DNA from 2 places in the Arthrobacter sp. KN11-1C genome. Region 2 is predicted to be linked to the other one. Evidence: riboswitches for the same ligand, from Rfam matches in the RefSeq annotation. Region 2 holds a riboswitch; the other holds the start of a gene.
The links. A riboswitch is a leader RNA that binds a small molecule or an ion and turns the genes downstream of it on or off. The one in region 2 is predicted to bind glycine.

Region 1 (8,445 bases), 1.3 Mb from region 2:
CTGGTCCACCACTCCCTACAACCACTACAGCCTGCTGGCCAGCATTGAAGACACCTTCGGCCTCCCCTACCTCGGCTATGCAGGCACCCCCGGACTGAACCGCTTCGGACTCGACGTCTACAACGCCGGCGTCTAGGCCAAGCTGACAGCGGTGGCCGGCACGACGGCTGCGGTCGGCACGACAGCGCCGGTCGTCGGCACGACGGCGGCGGTCGGCACGACAGCGCCGGTCGTCGGCACGACGGCGGCGGTCGTCGGCACGACGGCGGCGGTCGGCACGACAGCGCCGGTCGCCGTCGAGTCCGGGTTCAGCATCCAACCAACCCGCTTGGCGGTGCTGAGCATCACGACGCTTTCGACGAGTTCGATCCCGGGAATGCGCTGCTGGATGGCAAGTTCCATCTCCATGACCTCGGCCAGCGAGCGCAGCCACATGATGATCACAAAGTTGGTGCTGCCGGTGGTCGAGGCCGTGAACCTGACGTTCCTGACGGCCCGTAGCTCTGCGGCAGCGGCCTCGTGCTGGCCTGCTGGGACATTCGCGAACCACTGGCACGTCATGGGATAGCCGGAGAATTGCTGGGCGATCTCACAGCGGAAGGACAGCATCCGGCTCGCGAGCACCCGGCCGAGCTGCCGCTGCACCGTGGCCGGGTGTCGTCCCAAGGCGCGGGCGATCTCCGCGGCGGAAGCCCTTCCGTCCCGGGCGAGGAAGGGAAAGAGTGCCATGTGGCTCTCCGGCAGCGGGGTGACCTGTGCGTAGGGGGCGGATGGATTGAGCGCTTCCGGCCCGGCGAGGGCGCGCAGCGCCTGCTGCTCCGCCCGGCTTAAGACGTTAAGCCGCCATGCATAGCCGCTCGTGTGGATCCGGGTGCAGAGCGAGGTCCGGTACTTGGTGAGCCCACGGATTTCCTTGAGTTGGGGCAATAGCCGGCTGCTGAACTCGCCCAGGTCCTGCGTGATGACGGTGAGCATGAGGTCCCGGTTGCTGGCTGCCTCCTCAACCGTGATGATCTCCGGAATCGCTGCGAGCGCAGCCGTAACCTCGGGCCTAAGATGCATTTCGCAGTCCACGTCCAGCAGGGCGAGGCAGGCATGCTTGGGGTCGCCCATGAGGTGCGCCGTGGTCCAGGCGGCTCCGGACTCGCGCAAGCGGTCCCATCGGGCGGCCAAGGTGGTGGCATGGACGTCGAGGACCTCGGCGGCGTCGGACCAACTGATCCGCGGCGAGATCTGGAGGGCATTGATCAGCCGCAGGTCCTCTTCACTGAGTTCCATCAGCGATCCTTCCGTAGACGGTGCGCGATTCCTGTTAATTCTGGCATGAATCTGAATTTTTACAGGGCTTTGGAAAATTGTGAGGCCAGTCACTCCACAATGGCTATGGAAACCTACCAATCGTTCAGGAAACAGGAGAACAGATGTCGATCGCCGCAGACGCCCAAGAGATGCAGGGAGAAATCGCCCGGTTCCGCCACGAGCTCCACCAGGAACCGGAAGTCGGCCTGGACCTCCCTCGCACCCAGGAAAAGGTGCTCAAGGCGCTCGACGGACTCCCTTACGAAATCACCCTTGGCGAGAGCACGACGTCGGTCACCGCGGTCTTGCGCGGCGGCGCTCCACACGCTTCAGCGGACAAGCCGACCGTGTTGCTCCGCGCCGACATGGACGGCCTTCCCGTCCAGGAGCGCACCGGCGTCGAGTTCTCCTCGAAGATCGACGGTGCCATGCACGCCTGCGGCCACGACCTCCACACCTCCATGCTCGCCGGAGCCGCAACCCTGCTGGCCGAGCGACGCGACCAGCTGGCCGGCGACGTCGTCCTGATGTTCCAGCCCGGCGAAGAAGGCTTCGACGGCGCGGGCCACATGATCCGCGAAGGCGTCCTGGACGCCGCGGGCCGCCGCGTGGACGCCGCCTACGGCATGCATGTCTTCTCCTCCCTGGAACCGTACGGCCAGTTCTGCACCAAGCCGGGAGTGATGATGAGCGCCTCGGACGGACTCTTCGTCACGGTCCTCGGTGCCGGCGGTCACGGCTCGGCGCCGCACGCGGCCAAGGACCCCGTCACGGCGGCCGCGGAAATGGTGACCGCACTGCAGGTCATGATCACTCGGCAGTTCAACATGTTCGATCCCGTAGTCCTGACCGTGGGCGTCCTGCAGGCTGGCACCAAGCGCAACATCATCCCCGAATCCGCGCGTTTCGAAGCCACCATCCGCACGTTCTCGGAAGCCTCCCGTGAGCGGATGATGACTGCGATTCCGCAGCTGCTCAAGGGCATTGCCTCGGCGCACGGCCTGGAAGTGGACGTCGACTACCGCGGCGAATACCCCATGACCGTCACTGACGAGGACGAGACGCACACCGCCGAGAACGTCATCGCGGACATGTTCGGCGATTCCCGGCTCTCCCGCTGGGCCACGCCGCTCAGCGGATCGGAGGATTTCTCCCGGGTCCTGGCCGAAGTTCCAGGAACTTTCGTGGGCCTCAGCGCCGTGCCGCGGGGCGTCGACCACACCACCTCGGCGTTCAACCACTCCCCCTATGCCACGTTCGACGACGGCGTCCTGTCCGATGGTGCGGCGCTCTACGCAGAGCTCGCGGTCTCCCGCATCGCCACCCTCGCCGCCGGCAACTAACCACCACCCCAGCCCTTGGAGCAAGACATGACCGCAACCGTAGGCACTTCAGCCACAGTCCAGGTTCACAAGTCCCACCTGCGAACCCTCATCGGCACCGGCATCGGCAACGCCGTCGAATGGTACGACTGGGCCATCTACGCCACGTTCTCGCCCTTCATCGCGAGCGCGCTCTTCAGCAGTGCCGACCCCACGTCCGCGGTCCTCTCCACCCTGGCGATCTTCGCCGTCGGATTCGTGGCCCGGCCGTTCGGCGGGTTCGTCTTCGGCTGGATCGGCGACAGGATCGGCCGCAAGACCTCCATGACGTTCGCCGTCGGCCTCGCGGCTGTCGGCAGCCTGCTGATCGGCATCGCCCCGACATTCCAGGCTGTCGGGGCATTTGCATCCGTGATGCTCCTGGTGGCCCGCCTCATCCAGGGCCTCGCCCATGGTGGCGAGCTGCCGTCGTCGCAAACGTACTTGTCCGAAATGGCCCCCAAGGAAAGGCGGGGCTTCTGGGCAACGCTCATCTACACCTCCGGCACCGCCGGCATCCTCGCCGGAACTCTGCTGGGCGCCATCTTGACCGGTGTCCTGAGCAAGGCCGACATGAACGCCTGGGGCTGGCGTGTGCCGTTCCTGGTGGGCGGCGCCCTGGGCATCTACGCCTTGGTCATGCGGGCCAAGATGAAGGAGACCGAGGCGTTCGAGGCCGAGGTGCCGAAAGAAAAGCGCGAGCCCATGTGGCCGCAGATCGTCAAGTACCGCAAGCAGGCCTTGCAGGTGATCGGGCTGACCGTCGGCCTCACTGTTGTCTACTACATCTGGGGTGTCGTGGCTCCGAGCTATGCTGCCAGCTCACTCAAGATGGATCGCGGCGCAGCCTTGTGGGCCGGGGTCATCGGCAACATCGCGTTCATCGCGTCGCTGCCGTTCTGGGGCAAGCTGTCCGACCGCATCGGCCGCAAGCCCGTGCTGATCGTGAGTTCCGCCGGTGCGGCGTTGCTGCACTTCCCGATGACTTGGCTCCTCAAGGACTCCCCGTGGCAGCTGGCTGTTTCGATGTCCGTCATGTTGTTCTTCATTGCCGGCAGCGCCTCGATCGTCCCGGCTGTATACGCCGAACTGTTCCCGACCAAGATCCGCACCGTGGGCGTCGGTGTCCCGTATTCCATTTGCGTTGCGGTCTTCGGCGGCACGGCCCCGTACCTGCAGACGTGGCTCGGCAGCATCGGCCAGGCCAACATGTTCAACGTCTACGCCGTGATCTTGCTGGCCATCGGAATCGCGTTCGCCTTCATGATCCCGGAAACCAAGGGCAAGGACCTGACGCACTAGCCCCCCGCGCTTGAACCCAACTAGCTCGCAGTTGTTGTCGTTTAGAGGCCTCATAACGACATTAGCTGCGAGCTAGTTGGGTTAGCCGACGTAGCGGTTCCGGCCCGCGCGGAAGCCAAAGAAGGCCGCGAGGGAACCCACCACGAGGAACAGGATGCCGGCAGCCGCGAAGCCGCCGGTCGCTTGGTGCAACTGGCCGACCATCAGGGTTCCCGTGGAGCCCAAGCCATAGCCGACGCCCTGCATCATGCCGGAAAGGTGCGCCGCGGTGTGCGAATCGCGGGTCCGCAGCATGATCATGGTCAACGCCACGGCCGTGAGGCTCCCCTGGCCCAGGCCCAACAGTCCGGTCCACACCCAAATCAAGTTCGTGGGTCCGAAGATGCTCAAGGCGAAGCCACCACCGGTCATGAGCGCCACCACGGTGTTGATGAAGCGCTGATCCTTGAGGCGAGCCGCAAGCCCCGGAGCAACGAACGAACCAAGCATCTGCAGCACAATCGATACGGACACAATCAAGCCGGCCGTCCCGCCGTCGATCCCGCGGTCACGCAGAATCGGCGCCAACCAGGCGAACACACTGAAGGACATCATCGCCTGCAACACCATGAAGATGGTGACCTGCCAGGCAACGGCGGAACGCCAGACGTTCGCACCGCCATTGCCGGCGTTGTGGCGGACGGGATGCTGGCGGATCGCGAGCGGCAGGAAGAGCAAAAGTACGACGGCGGCGGGCAGCGCCCAGAACCACAGCGCCGAGGTCCAGTTCCCGGCCGCCGTGAAGACGGGATACGTGAAACCGGCGCCAAGCGCGGCAGACGCGCAAATCGCCGTCGTGTAGAGACCGCCCATGAGTCCCAGGCGGTGCGGGAAGTCGCGCTTGACCACGCCGGGAAGCAGCACGTTGCAGAGCGCGATCGCGGCGCCGCACGCCGCGGTTCCGGCAAGGAGGGCCGGCAAATGCCCCGCGCCGGCGAGGTCCACGGAACGGATCAGCAGTCCCGCCGTCAGCACGGCCATCGCGCCGAGCAACACCCTCTCGGCACCGAAGCGGCGGGCCAGGACCGGCGCGAGCGGCGCGAAGACTCCCAGCAAGGTCACCGGCACCGTGGTGAGGACAACCACCGCCCAGCCCGGCAGTCCGGCGTCGGCGGTGACTTCCGGAAGGACAGCCGAAAAGCTCGAGAAGACCGTCCGCAGGTTCAGGCCGATGAGGACCAGGCAGATCCCGAGGAAGACCAGTCCGCCGCGCGTCCGGACCTGGGTGGGCCCGGCGGCGGGAAGCTCGTCGATCTCGGCGTCGACGAGGATCTCGGGGGCGCCGGAGTGCGGCGTGGTGTTCTTGGGGGCGCTTGAAGCGGAGGTCACCAACCCATTCTGGCAGTCACGCTCATACCGGGGCGGCTCATGACGGGAGCGTATGCAGGTTCCGCCGCGGGCGTTTGGCTCCGCAACGGTATTCTGGAGGGGATGAGTGAAACCCCAGATTCCCCTGAAACACCGCAGTCTTCGCGCCCCGTGACCCCTGGCAGCCAGGCCTCCTTCGGCACCTATGGCGGCCGTCCAGTCAGTTTCGTGCGCCGGGGGACGCGGCTTCAGGGCCGACGCCAGGCCGCGTGGGAGGAGCACTCGGACCGCTGGGCCATCCAGGTTCCGCGGCACATTGCCAACACTTCCGTGCATCCGGACTACGTGTTCGACGCCGAAGCGGAGTTTGGCCGCAAGGCGCCGCTGATCGTCGAAATCGGTTCGGGACTTGGCGACGCCGTATGCCACGCCGCGGAGGAGAACCCGGACAAGGACTTCCTCGCGGTGGAGGTCTATACCCCGGGCCTGGCCAACACGATGATCAAGATCAACAGCCGCGGGCTCAGCAACGTCCGCGTGGTGGAGGCGAACGCCCCCGAGGTCCTCGCCTCCATGCTCCCTGCCGGTTCGGTGAGCGAGCTCTGGGTCTTCTTCCCCGACCCGTGGCACAAGTCCCGGCACCACAAACGCCGCCTCATCCAGCCCGCGTTCGCCGAACTCGCTGCGCGGTCCCTCAAGAAGGGCGGCCTGTGGCGGATCGCCACCGACTGGTCCAACTACGCCGTCCACGTCCGCGAGGTCCTGGCCGGCTCCACCGAGTTTGAGAACCTGCACGACCGCGAACGGGCCGGCGCGGACAGCCCCCTCACCCAAGTATGGGAGTCCGGAGTCGAATACATGGTGGGCGGGGCACCCGTCAAGGAAGGCCGGGCACCGGTCAGCACCGAGCACACCGGCCCCAACGAGGGAGTGGACCACGTGGGCGGATGGGCTCCACGCTTCGATGGCCGCATCCGCACCAGCTTCGAGAACAAGGCCCACGAGGCGGGGCGCATGATCTTCGACCTTAGTTATCGCAGGATCTAGCTTCACGATTGGATACAGGTTCTTTGCGTGCCGTACAGGCACCGGATACCATGTGAGACGTGTCACCGGAAGGCGGCACGTGCTTATGATCTGCGGCGGGAGAGTCCTGCCGGTACATTTTCAGCAGGCGCCGTAGGAGCAAATCCTCCCCAGGAATCTCTCAGGCCCATGTACCGCCGCGGCAAGGCAACTCTGGAAAGCAGCCCGGGCAACCGGGCTCACCGACGGTGCAAGCGTCCAGCCACGAGGCACAGACGCGGAAACTCTCAGGTCCAATACAGAGCGGGGAGGAACCGACTCATCGTGGCGCGTGCGCGCCACCTGAATTATGGAGTTCCTCATGACCCTGGCACCTGAAGGCCGTAAGCTGCTGCGCGTTGAACAGCGCAACAAAGCCGTCCCGGTCGAACGCAAGCCCGAGTGGATCAAGGCCAAGGTCCAGATGGGCCCGGAATTCGTGGGCCTGAAGAACCTCGTGAAAAAAGAAGGCCTGCACACCGTCTGCGAGGAAGCCGGCTGCCCGAACATCTTCGAGTGCTGGGAAGACAAGGAAGCGACCTTCCTGATCGGCGGCTCCGAATGCACCCGCCGCTGCGACTTCTGCCAGATCGACACCGGCAAACCCTCCCCGGTGGACATGTTCGAACCCACCAAGGTCGCCCGCTCCGTCCAGGCCATGAACCTGCGCTACGCCACCGTCACCGGCGTCGCCCGCGATGACCTGGCAGACGAAGGCGTCTGGCTCTACGCCGAAACCGTCCGCAAGATCCACGAACTGAACCCCGGCACCGGCGTCGAACTGCTCATCCCGGACTTCTCCGGCAAACCCGAACACATCGCCGCGATCTGCGACTCAGCCCCTGAAGTCTTCGCGCACAACGTCGAAACCGTGCCCCGGATCTTCAAGCGCATCCGCCCCGCGTTCCGCTACGACCGCTCCCTGGACGTCATCACCCAGGGCCGGGCCCACGGCATGGTCACCAAATCCAACCTGATCCTGGGCATGGGCGAAACCCGCGAGGAGATCTCCGAAGCCCTGCGTGATCTGCACGCCGCGGGCTGTGACCTGATCACCATCACCCAGTACCTGCGCCCCTCCGAACGGCACCTGCCCGTGGACCGCTGGGTCAAACCCCAGGAATTCGTCGACCTCGCCACCGAAGCCGAGGAAATCGGCTTCCTCGGCGTCATGTCCGGCCCCCTGGTCCGCTCCTCCTACCGCGCCGGACGGCTCTGGGCCACCGCGATGCGCAAAAAAGGCCGCGAAATCCCCGCCCACCTCGCCCACATCGCCGAAGGCATCCAGGACTCCGGCACCACCCGCCAGGAAGCCCGCACCCTCCTCGCACACCACGCGACGGCCTGATCCGGAAGGAGCCAGCATGTTTCCCACCCGGATTGAAATCATTCCCTCAGACGGAATCGTTGAGAGAGTCCAGGCAGCAGTACCGCTTTCCACGACGCTCACCGTGACCTGCCTGCCCCATCACGGCATCGCACGGACCATGGAGGCTTCCGTCAAGCTCAGCCTCCTTGGCTACACCGTGATTCCGCACCTCTCGGCACGTGGGCTGGAGAGCCGGGGGCAGCTTTCCGGCATCCTCCGCGATTGCGACGCTGCAGGGATCAGTGAGGTCTTCGCCATCGGTGGCGACGGACCTCTTGGCGCGGGCCCCTACCGATCGAGCCTTCCCCTCTTGGCGGATATCTCCGAGTACTCCGGCGGCAGCATCACTGCGGGCATCGCCGGTTATCCCGAGGGGCATCCTTCCGTGAGCGGGCTCGACTTGCTGGACGCCTTGTTGGCGAAACAACACTTGGCCACGCACGTTGTCACGCAGATGTGCTTCTCCGCGTCGAAGGTCCTCGACTATGCGGCGCTCCTGCGACGGGAAGGCGTCGAGCTTCCCGTATGGGCCGGCGTGGCCGGAGCGGTTCCTCGGACAAAACTGCTGGCCCTGGCAACCCAGATCGGCGTCGGGACGTCGCTGAAGTTCCTCAGCAACAAGGGAACTCTTGCCCGCAAACTCCTGGGCCCGGACAAATACTCACCGGAGAGCCTGGTGTCCGGGCTCATGGCGCAGCCGGA
Region 2 (8,445 bases):
CCGTCCTTGAGGACCGGGTAGTGGCTGCGGCCGGCGCGGCGGCCCAGGCCCTTGAGGCCGACCAGCTTGCGGCCGCTGGTGGAACCGGCGCCCTCAGCCTTCAGGGCTTCCAGGGCAGCACGGCCCACGAAGTCGCTTTCCTTGGCGAGCGAGACAACGGGGCCCAGGCCTGCCGAGAAGGGGTTGCCTTCGCGGGAGAGCTCGTTGCCGTAGAGCGGCATGCCGGCTTCGAGACGCAGGGAGTCACGCGACGCCAGGCCGGCCGGGATCAGCTCGCCGTCCTCGGCAACTTCCGCGATTGCTTGCCAGAGGGCGGCAGCGGCGTCGTTGTCCACGAAGATTTCGAAGCCGTCCTCGCCCGTGTAGCCGGTGCGGGCGAGCAGCAGTTCCGTCGTGGTCCCGGCGAAGCTGAAGGGCACGTCAACCGCGGCGTAGTACTTGAGCCCGGTGACGAGGGAGTGCTGTTCGGCCGGGACAAGGCGGAGGAGGATTTCTTCCGCTTTGGGGCCCTGGACGGCGATCAGGGAGGTTGCCGCGGAGGCGTCCTCGACGACGACGTCAAAGTTGGCGGCCCGCTGCGCCAGTGCCTCGGCCACAACCTTGGCGTTGCCGGCGTTCGGAACCACCAGGAAGGTGGAATCGCCGCGACGGTAGGTGATGAGGTCGTCGATGATTCCGCCGTCTTCCTGGCAGATCAGCGAGTACTTGGCCTTGCCGACCGACATGGCGGAGATCTTGCCCACCAAGGCGTAGTCCAGGAAAGCGGCGGCTTCCGGGCCGGTGACCCAGACTTCGCCCATGTGGGAAAGATCGAACAGGCCTGCGGACTGACGGACGGCGTGGTGTTCGGCCAGTTCGGAGGAGTACTTCAGGGGCATCTGCCAGCCACCGAAGTCGGTGAAGGAAGCGCCGAGCTTCTTGTGCTCTTCGTAGAGCGCAGTGTAGTTCTCAGTCATTGCGTCAGTCCTTAGTTCTCGAAGGCTTCGATCGGAGGGCAGGAGCAGACCAGGTTGCGGTCGCCTGCGGCGCCGTCGATGCGGCCTACGGGCGGGAAGTACTTGTCCTGCTTGAGGTGGTGGACCGGGAAGACGGCCTGTTCGCGGGAGTACTCACGGTTCCAGTCGGAGGAGACGACGGCGGCCGCGGTGTGCGGTGAGTGACGCAGCGGGCTGTTCTCCACCGTGAAGTCGCCGTGGGCAACCTGGTCGATTTCCTTGCGGATGGTGATCATGGCTTCGATGAAGCGGTCGATCTCCCCGAGGTCCTCGGATTCGGTGGGCTCCACCATCAGGGTGCCCGCTACCGGGAACGCCAGGGTGGGTGCGTGGAAACCGTAGTCGATGAGGCGCTTAGCCACGTCCTCGGCGGTGACGCCGGTCTTGGCCGTCAGTTCGCGCAGGTCCAGGATGCACTCGTGGGCCACGAGTCCGCCTTCGCCGGTGTAGAGAACGGGGAAGTACTCGTTGAGGCGGGAGGCGATGTAGTTCGCGGCAAGCAGAGCGGACTTCGTGGCCTCGGTGAGGCCTTCGCCGCCCATGAGCTTCACGTAGGCCCAGGAAATCGGCAGGACTCCGGCCGAACCGAAGCGCGAAGCCGAGATGGGCACGTCGCTGCCTTCGGTCCAGGCCGCGGCATTGCCGGGCATGAACGGGGCCAGGTGCGCCTTGGCCGCGACCGGGCCGACGCCCGGTCCACCGCCGCCGTGCGGGATGCAGAAGGTCTTGTGCAGGTTCAGGTGCGAGACGTCGCCGCCGAACTTGCCCGGCTGGGCCAGGCCGACCAGGGCGTTCAGGTTGGCGCCGTCGATGTACACCTGGCCGCCGGCTGCGTGCACGGAGTCGCAGACCTCGCGCACGTCGGCGTCGTACACGCCGTGCGTGGACGGGTAGGTGATCATGATGGCCGAGAGGACGTCCTTGTTGGCGTCGATCTTGGCCTGCAGGTCCGCGTGGTCGATGGTGCCATCGGCGGCCGTGGCCACGACGACAACCTTCATGCCGGCCAGCACTGCCGAGGCGGCGTTGGTGCCGTGGGCGGACGCCGGGATGAGGCAGACGTTGCGCTGCAGGTCACCGCGGGAGTGGTGGTAGCCGCGGATGGCCAGCAGGCCCGCGAGCTCGCCCTGGGAACCGGCGTTGGGCTGGATGGAGACCTGGTCATAACCGGTGATCTCGGTCAGCTGGGATTCCAGGTCCGTGATGAGTTCACGCCAGCCCTCGGTCTGGGAATCCGGTGCGAACGGGTGGATCGAAGCGAATTCCGGCCAGGAGATGGCTTCCATCTCGGCGGTGGCGTTCAGCTTCATGGTGCACGAACCCAGCGGGATCATGGTGCGGTCCAGCGCCAGGTCGCGGTCCGACAGCTTGCGGATGTAGCGCAACAGCTGGGTCTCGGAACGGTGGGTGTTGAACACGGGGTGCTGCAGGTAGTCCGAAGAACGCTCGACGGCGACCTCCAGGGCGAAGCCCTCACCGTCACCCGACACCGTGGCACCGAAGGCGGCGACGACGTCGGCGACGACGGCCGCCGTCGTGGTCTCGTCAACAGAAATGCCCACAGTGTCGGCGTCGATGCCGCGCAGGTTGATGCCCTTGGCCTCGGCAGCAGCAACGATCCCGGCAGCCTTGCCCGGGACGCGGACGGTGATGGTGTCGAAGAAGCTGCCGTGCAGGACCTCAAGGCCCGCGGCCTTCAGGGATGCTGCCAGGGTGCGGGCGTGGTTGTGGGCGGTCTCGGCGATCGCCTTCAGGCCCTCGGGGCCGTGGTAGACGGCGTACATCGAGGAGACGATGGCCAGCAGTGCCTGCGCGGTGCAGATGTTGGACGTGGCCTTCTCGCGGCGGATGTGCTGTTCGCGGGTCTGGAGCGCGAGACGGTAGGCGGGAGTGCCGGCGTCGTCCTTGGAAACGCCCACCAAGCGGCCCGGCATCGAGCGCTCGAGGCCCTTCTGGACGGCCATGTACGCGGCGTGCGGGCCGCCGAAGAACAGCGGCACGCCGAAGCGCTGGGTGGAGCCGACGGCGATGTCGGCACCCTGCTCGCCCGGAGGCGTGATCAGGGTGAGGGCGAGGAGGTCGGCGGCGACGGTGACGAGGGCACCGCGTTCCTTGGCGGCGGCGATCACGGCGGAGTGGTCGAACACCCGGCCGGAAACGCCCGGCTGCTGCAGCACGATGCCGTTGATGTCGCCGTCGGGCAGGCCCTGGGACAGGTCGGCGATCTCCACCTCGAAGCCCAGCGCCTCGGCGCGGCCCTTCACGATCGCGATCGTCTGCGGGAGGCAGTCGGCGTCGAGCACGGTCTTGCCGTCGTGGGCCGTCTTGTTCTTGTTGGCGCGGCGCATCATGAGGACGGCTTCGGCGACTGCCGTGGCTTCGTCCAGCAGGGAGGCGTTGGCGATGGGCAGGCCCACGAGGTCCTGGACCATGGTCTGGAAGTTCAGCAGCGCCTCGAGGCGGCCCTGGGAAATTTCGGGCTGGTACGGGGTGTAGGCCGTGTACCAGGCCGGGGATTCGAGGATGTTGCGGCGGATCACCGGCGGAGTGACGGTGTCGTAGTAGCCCTGGCCGATCATCTGCACGGCCGTCTTGTTCTTGGAAGCCAGCTTGCGGAGTTCAGCAAGGACTTCCACCTCGCTGAGGGCGTTCTGGAGCGTCAGTGCGACGTCCTGGCGGATGTCATTGGGAACCGCGGTGTCTACGAGCGAATCGACACTGTCGTAGCCAACAGACTTGAGCATGATGTCAATGTCGGCCTGGCGGCGGGCGCCGATATGCCGGTCAACGAACGTGGTGGAGGTTGAACTAACCGTCACGAAGGAACTCCATTTATAAGGCGGCGTGGGTACGCCACAGCTAATCGGATTCCTCCCCGCTCTGTATTGGACCTGAGAGTTTCCGCGAAACGTGCGTATGGCACTGTCCGCTTGCACCGTCGGTGAGCGCGCGTCAGCGTGCTGCTTTCCAGAGTTGCCTTGCCGCGGCGGTGCGTGGGCCTGAGAGATTCCTGGGGAGGATTTGCTCCTACGGCGCCTGCATCACATGCCTGCAGGACTCTCCCGCCGCAGATCAAAGGCGTATTCAATTGTGTGAATCGACAGTGGTTGCCGGTGACGGCTGCCACAACTACCAATTGTCCTATGGACTGCCCGCGTCCGCAAATAGGGTCAGCGAGCCGCCCGGCTTTCCCAACTAGCTCGCACTAGATGTCGTTTTGGAGCGTCTAAACGACAACAACTGCGGGGCCCACGCCGCCAGGGTTCCCTGGCCGAGCTTGCGAGGCGAGGGTGGCGGTGGGGATAGTTGGGTCGGGACTCAGCTGCGGAGGCGTTCGACGGCGGCCAGCAGCGCACCGACGTCGGCGCCCCTCGCGCTGGCCTTGACTTCCGTATCACCGGCGCCGCCTTCGAGCATTGCGTTGAAGTAGAGTCCATCGCCCATGTACCGGACGGCCTTGGCCATTTCCGGCCCGACTTCCTCGGCGAGCACATCGAGCCATTGTTGCTGGATTCCCGCGAAGCGCCTGCGGGTTTCTTCGTGGGCTACTTCCGCGAGACGCGTGGCTGCCACAAACACGCGGTCCAAGGGCGTGTCGGCCCACAGCGAGGACTTGATGAAGAACGCGGCAGCACCTTCCGGGGCCGCCTTCATTGCCTCGATGTCCAGCGCGGCCAGCCCGTCCATGCGCTCGAGCAAGGAGCTGATCATGGCTTCCTTGTTGGGGAAATGGTAGAGCAAGCCGCCCTTCGAGACGCCGGCGCGCTTGGCGACGGCGTCCAGGGTGGCAGCCCGCTCCCCCACCTCGATCAGCAGGGCTTCAAAGGCATCCAGGACAGCGTCCCGGGCAATAGGTTTTCGCGGCATGGTGTCCATCATCCCTTAGTTCGACGCGGCCGTTCGATGAGTCAAATTGAAACTATACCGTCCAGACGGTACAGTTATGTTCATGTTCAACCCGTCCACAACCCAGCACCCCCGTACCCCTTCGATCCAAACCGCCCCGTGGCGCGATTGGGCTGCCTTGGCACTCCTGATGTTCCCGGTGCTGCTGGTGGCTGTGGACAATACGGCGCTGACGTTTGCCCTGCCGGAAATCGCCCGGTCGCTGGAAGTCGGGGGCGTGCAGCTGCTGTGGGTCGTGGACGCCTATCCACTGGTGCTCGCGGCACTGTTGGTGTCCATGGGAAACCTGGGTGACCGGATCGGTCGCCGCCGCTTGCTGTTGATCGGCAGCACGGGCTTCGCGGCCGTTTCCGCGGCCACTGCCTTCGCCCCATCGGCTGAATGGCTCATTGCCGGACGCGCCAGCATGGGCATCTTCGGAGCCATGCTCATGCCGTCCACGCTGTCGTTGATCCGCAACATCTTCCCGGAACCGAACCGCCGCCGGCTCGCGGTTGCCGTGTGGGCCGCGGGGTTCTCCGGCGGCGCCGCGCTCGGGCCGATCTTTGGCGGCTGGCTCGTGGAGCACTTCTGGTGGGGAGCCGTGTTCCTGGTCGCCGTGCCGCTGCTGCTGCCCCTGCTCGCCTTCGGTCCGTCGCTGATCCCCGAGTCCAAGGACCGCAACCCGGGCAAGCCGGACGTTCCCAGCGTGGTGCTGTCCATCCTGGCCATGGCCCCCGTGGTTTACGGCATCAAGGAGGCCGCCGTGCACGGGTTCGGTCCGGCTCCCGCGGCCTTCATGGCGTTCGGCCTGGCCATGGGAATTGTCTTCGTCCGGAGGCAGGGCTCGCTGGCATCGCCCATGTTGGACGTTCAGCTTTTCCGGAACAAAGTCTTCAGCACGGCGATCACGGCCAACGTCCTGTCCCTGTTCTCCATGACGGGATTCATCTACTTCTTTGCCCAGCACTTGCAGCTGGTGGAGGGCCAGTCCCCCATGCAGGCCGGGATCGCGATGGTTCCCGCCCTGCTTGCCACGATTGTGGCAGGCCTGGTGGTGGTCCCGTTGGTCAAGCGGATCCGCCCTGGCCTGGTGGTGGCATCGGGGCTGGCGCTGAGCGCGGTGGGATACCTCGTGGCGGCCATGGGAAACCACAGCCAGGGGCCGGGGTACCTTTTGACGGCGCTCCTGCTGCTGGCCATCGGGGTTGGCTCGGCGGAGACCATCTCCAACGACCTGATCCTTGGCGCGGTTCCTGCCGACAAGGCGGGCGCGGCATCGGCGATCTCGGAAACCGGCTACGAACTCGGATCACTGCTGGGCACAGCCGTGCTCGGCTCCATCCTGACGGCGTCCTACCAACACCATTTGCTGCTTCCGGTCGAACTGTCGGCCCACGCGGCAGAACGCTCGCGGGAGACACTCGCCGGAGCCATGGACACCGCGTCGGCCCTCCCCCAGCCATTGGGCGACGCCCTGAGCACCGCTGCGCGTGCCGCCTTTGAATCGGGCGTCCACATCACGGCAGCGATCGGGCTGGTACTGATGGCGGGAGCGGCAGTCCTTGCCGCCGTCGTGCTCCGCCGCGTGCCGACCGCCAAGTAGGCGGGGTCTAGACTGCCTGGTTCAAGGCGGCATCCGGGGAGCTGAAGCTGCGGGTGATTCCGCCCAGGGTGGCGGTGGCGAGGGTCGAGAGGTAGTCGTGCCGGCGTCGGGCGGTTATCCGCGACTGGGGCTCGAAGGACTGTTCGGGGTCGTCGGCGTAATGCGCGGACAGCCCGTCGCGCATGAGCCGGATGCCCTCGGCACGCTGCTGCGAGACCGCCGCGTGCGTGGACCCGAGTTCCTCGGCGAGTTCCTTCACGGTCCGGCCTCCGAAGTAGATCTCCTCGACGACGTACCGCATCTTCTCCGGCAACGCCTCGACGGCGGCCCGAAGGTACTTCAGGCGCTCATCGGCCAGGACCGAGTGCTCCGGGGAGATGGTCTCCGCCGCGACCGTGTCCACCACGACGTCATCCAGCGGCGACAGCGTCCGCGCGGCATCGGCCAGGGCGGCCTCCACCACGCTGCGCTCAACCCCCAGGGCCGAAGCGGTCTCGGCCACCGACGGAGTGCGGCCAAGCACACCGGAGAGCGTTTCCTGGACCGACATGGTTTCCTTGATGCGTTTGCGCGCCGAGCGCGTGGCCCAGTCGCTGGCCCGCATCTCGTCCGCGAAAGCCCCGACGATCCTTCGGCGCGCAAACGCGCCGAAAGGGACTCCGAGGTCCGGATCGAAAGAATCGGCAGACGTAATCAACGCCACCGACCCCACCGACGCGAAATCGTCGCGCGACAAATGAGAAGCCCTCGCGCAGAGCTCCGACACCAAATAGCCAACGAGCGGTAAGTGCTGCAGCACCAGCTCGTTGCGTTCTTCGCGATTCAAAATTAGTCCCCCCATGAGACCTGTTTATTGAGTTGCCAAGCCTGATTCCAGGGGCTTCATGGGCGAGCTGCTGAGACGATGCAGCGTGCCGAAGATTACACGGAACAGACATGTATTCAGTGAACATACCATCTGAAAAATAACAATGCGTGTACGCTCATGAAAAAGATACAAAAGAGGCCGCGGAACCATGTTTCGTAGACCAAACCGGGGAATGGGGAACCGTGGGGGCGGATGAGCTTTCGGCGACGCTGTGGCGTGAGCGGAGACAGCTGGAACTGCTGTTGTACCGGCTCGAAACGCAGTTGCTGCACGTCCGGGCAGGCAATTGGCATTGGCTGAAATTCACTGCCGCCGACGTGGAAAAAGTCCTGGAAAACCTCCGGTTCGACACGCTTGCCCGGAACATCGAGTCGTCCGCGCTGGCCATCGAGTGGCGCCTGTCGGCCAACGCAACGCTGCCCATGATCGCTTCAATGGCCCCGCCCGGGATCTGGCCGGAACTGCTTCAGGAACACCACCATGGCCTGGTCCTTCTGCTCAAGCAGGTCGAATCAACCGCGGCCGCCAATGTCGAAGCCCTCCTGATGGGGCCACAAAGCGCCGGGAACCAGCAGCTTGGCTCAGTAGAGCCCGGCGACAGCATGGCGCCGGGAGCGGTGGCGCATGCCGACACCGTGGATGACATGACACTCCTTGCGGAAAGTGCCAACATCGAGCGGGCACTGGCCGTGACGAGGGATTGCTCGCTGCCGCTCCTCGCAGAGTTCGTGGGCTTGGCTTAAGGCCCGGCCTATTCCTTGGGGGGCTTCCGTGCCGGCGGACGCAGCCCGGCAACGAGTTCCTCGGCGTCGGGGCCGGCCTGGGCGGCAGCGAGGTTGGCCGCGGCGATCGCCTCAACCACTTCGCGACGTTGGATGGACACCCCGCGGGGCGCCTCGATCCCGATCCGCACGCCGTCGCCGCGGCCTTCCATGACGGTGATGACGATGTCCTCACCAATCATGATCTGTTCGCCCGGCTTGCGTGTCAGTACCAGCATGCTCTCAATCTACCTTTCCAAGCACGGCAACGCGGGCGGGCTTGCCGTCCACCCACCCGATGGGTACGCCGAGTCCGTTGACCGTCTCGGG

Region 1: another riboswitch for glycine. It lies ahead of lipA (lipoyl synthase); the one in region 2 lies ahead of gcvP (aminomethyl-transferring glycine dehydrogenase).

What each region holds. Positions count from the first base shown of each region.
Region 1 is NZ_CP197467.1:403,890-412,334, reverse strand. Features, by position in the region: gene ACSBOX_RS02005 (alkaline phosphatase family protein) at 1-136, shown strand, start outside; gene ACSBOX_RS02000 (Lrp/AsnC ligand binding domain-containing protein) at 133-1,278, opposite strand; gene ACSBOX_RS01995 (M20 metallopeptidase family protein) at 1,422-2,642, shown strand; gene ACSBOX_RS01990 (MFS transporter) at 2,670-3,962, shown strand; gene ACSBOX_RS01985 (MFS transporter) at 4,044-5,330, opposite strand; gene trmB (tRNA (guanosine(46)-N7)-methyltransferase TrmB) at 5,433-6,356, shown strand; glycine riboswitch at 6,443-6,542, shown strand; glycine riboswitch at 6,544-6,647, shown strand; gene lipA (lipoyl synthase) at 6,697-7,722, shown strand; gene ACSBOX_RS01970 (methylenetetrahydrofolate reductase) at 7,739-8,445, shown strand, end outside.
Region 2 is NZ_CP197467.1:3,627,770-3,636,214, forward strand. Features, by position in the region: gene gcvT (glycine cleavage system aminomethyltransferase GcvT) at 1-956, opposite strand, end outside; gene gcvP (aminomethyl-transferring glycine dehydrogenase) at 968-3,814, opposite strand; glycine riboswitch at 3,866-3,971, opposite strand; glycine riboswitch at 3,973-4,070, opposite strand; gene ACSBOX_RS16910 (TetR/AcrR family transcriptional regulator) at 4,314-4,862, opposite strand; gene ACSBOX_RS16915 (MFS transporter) at 4,945-6,486, shown strand; gene ACSBOX_RS16920 (sigma-70 family RNA polymerase sigma factor) at 6,494-7,327, opposite strand; gene ACSBOX_RS16925 (hypothetical protein) at 7,537-8,097, shown strand; gene ACSBOX_RS16930 (carbon storage regulator) at 8,106-8,354, opposite strand; gene ACSBOX_RS16935 (hypothetical protein) at 8,359-8,445, opposite strand, start outside.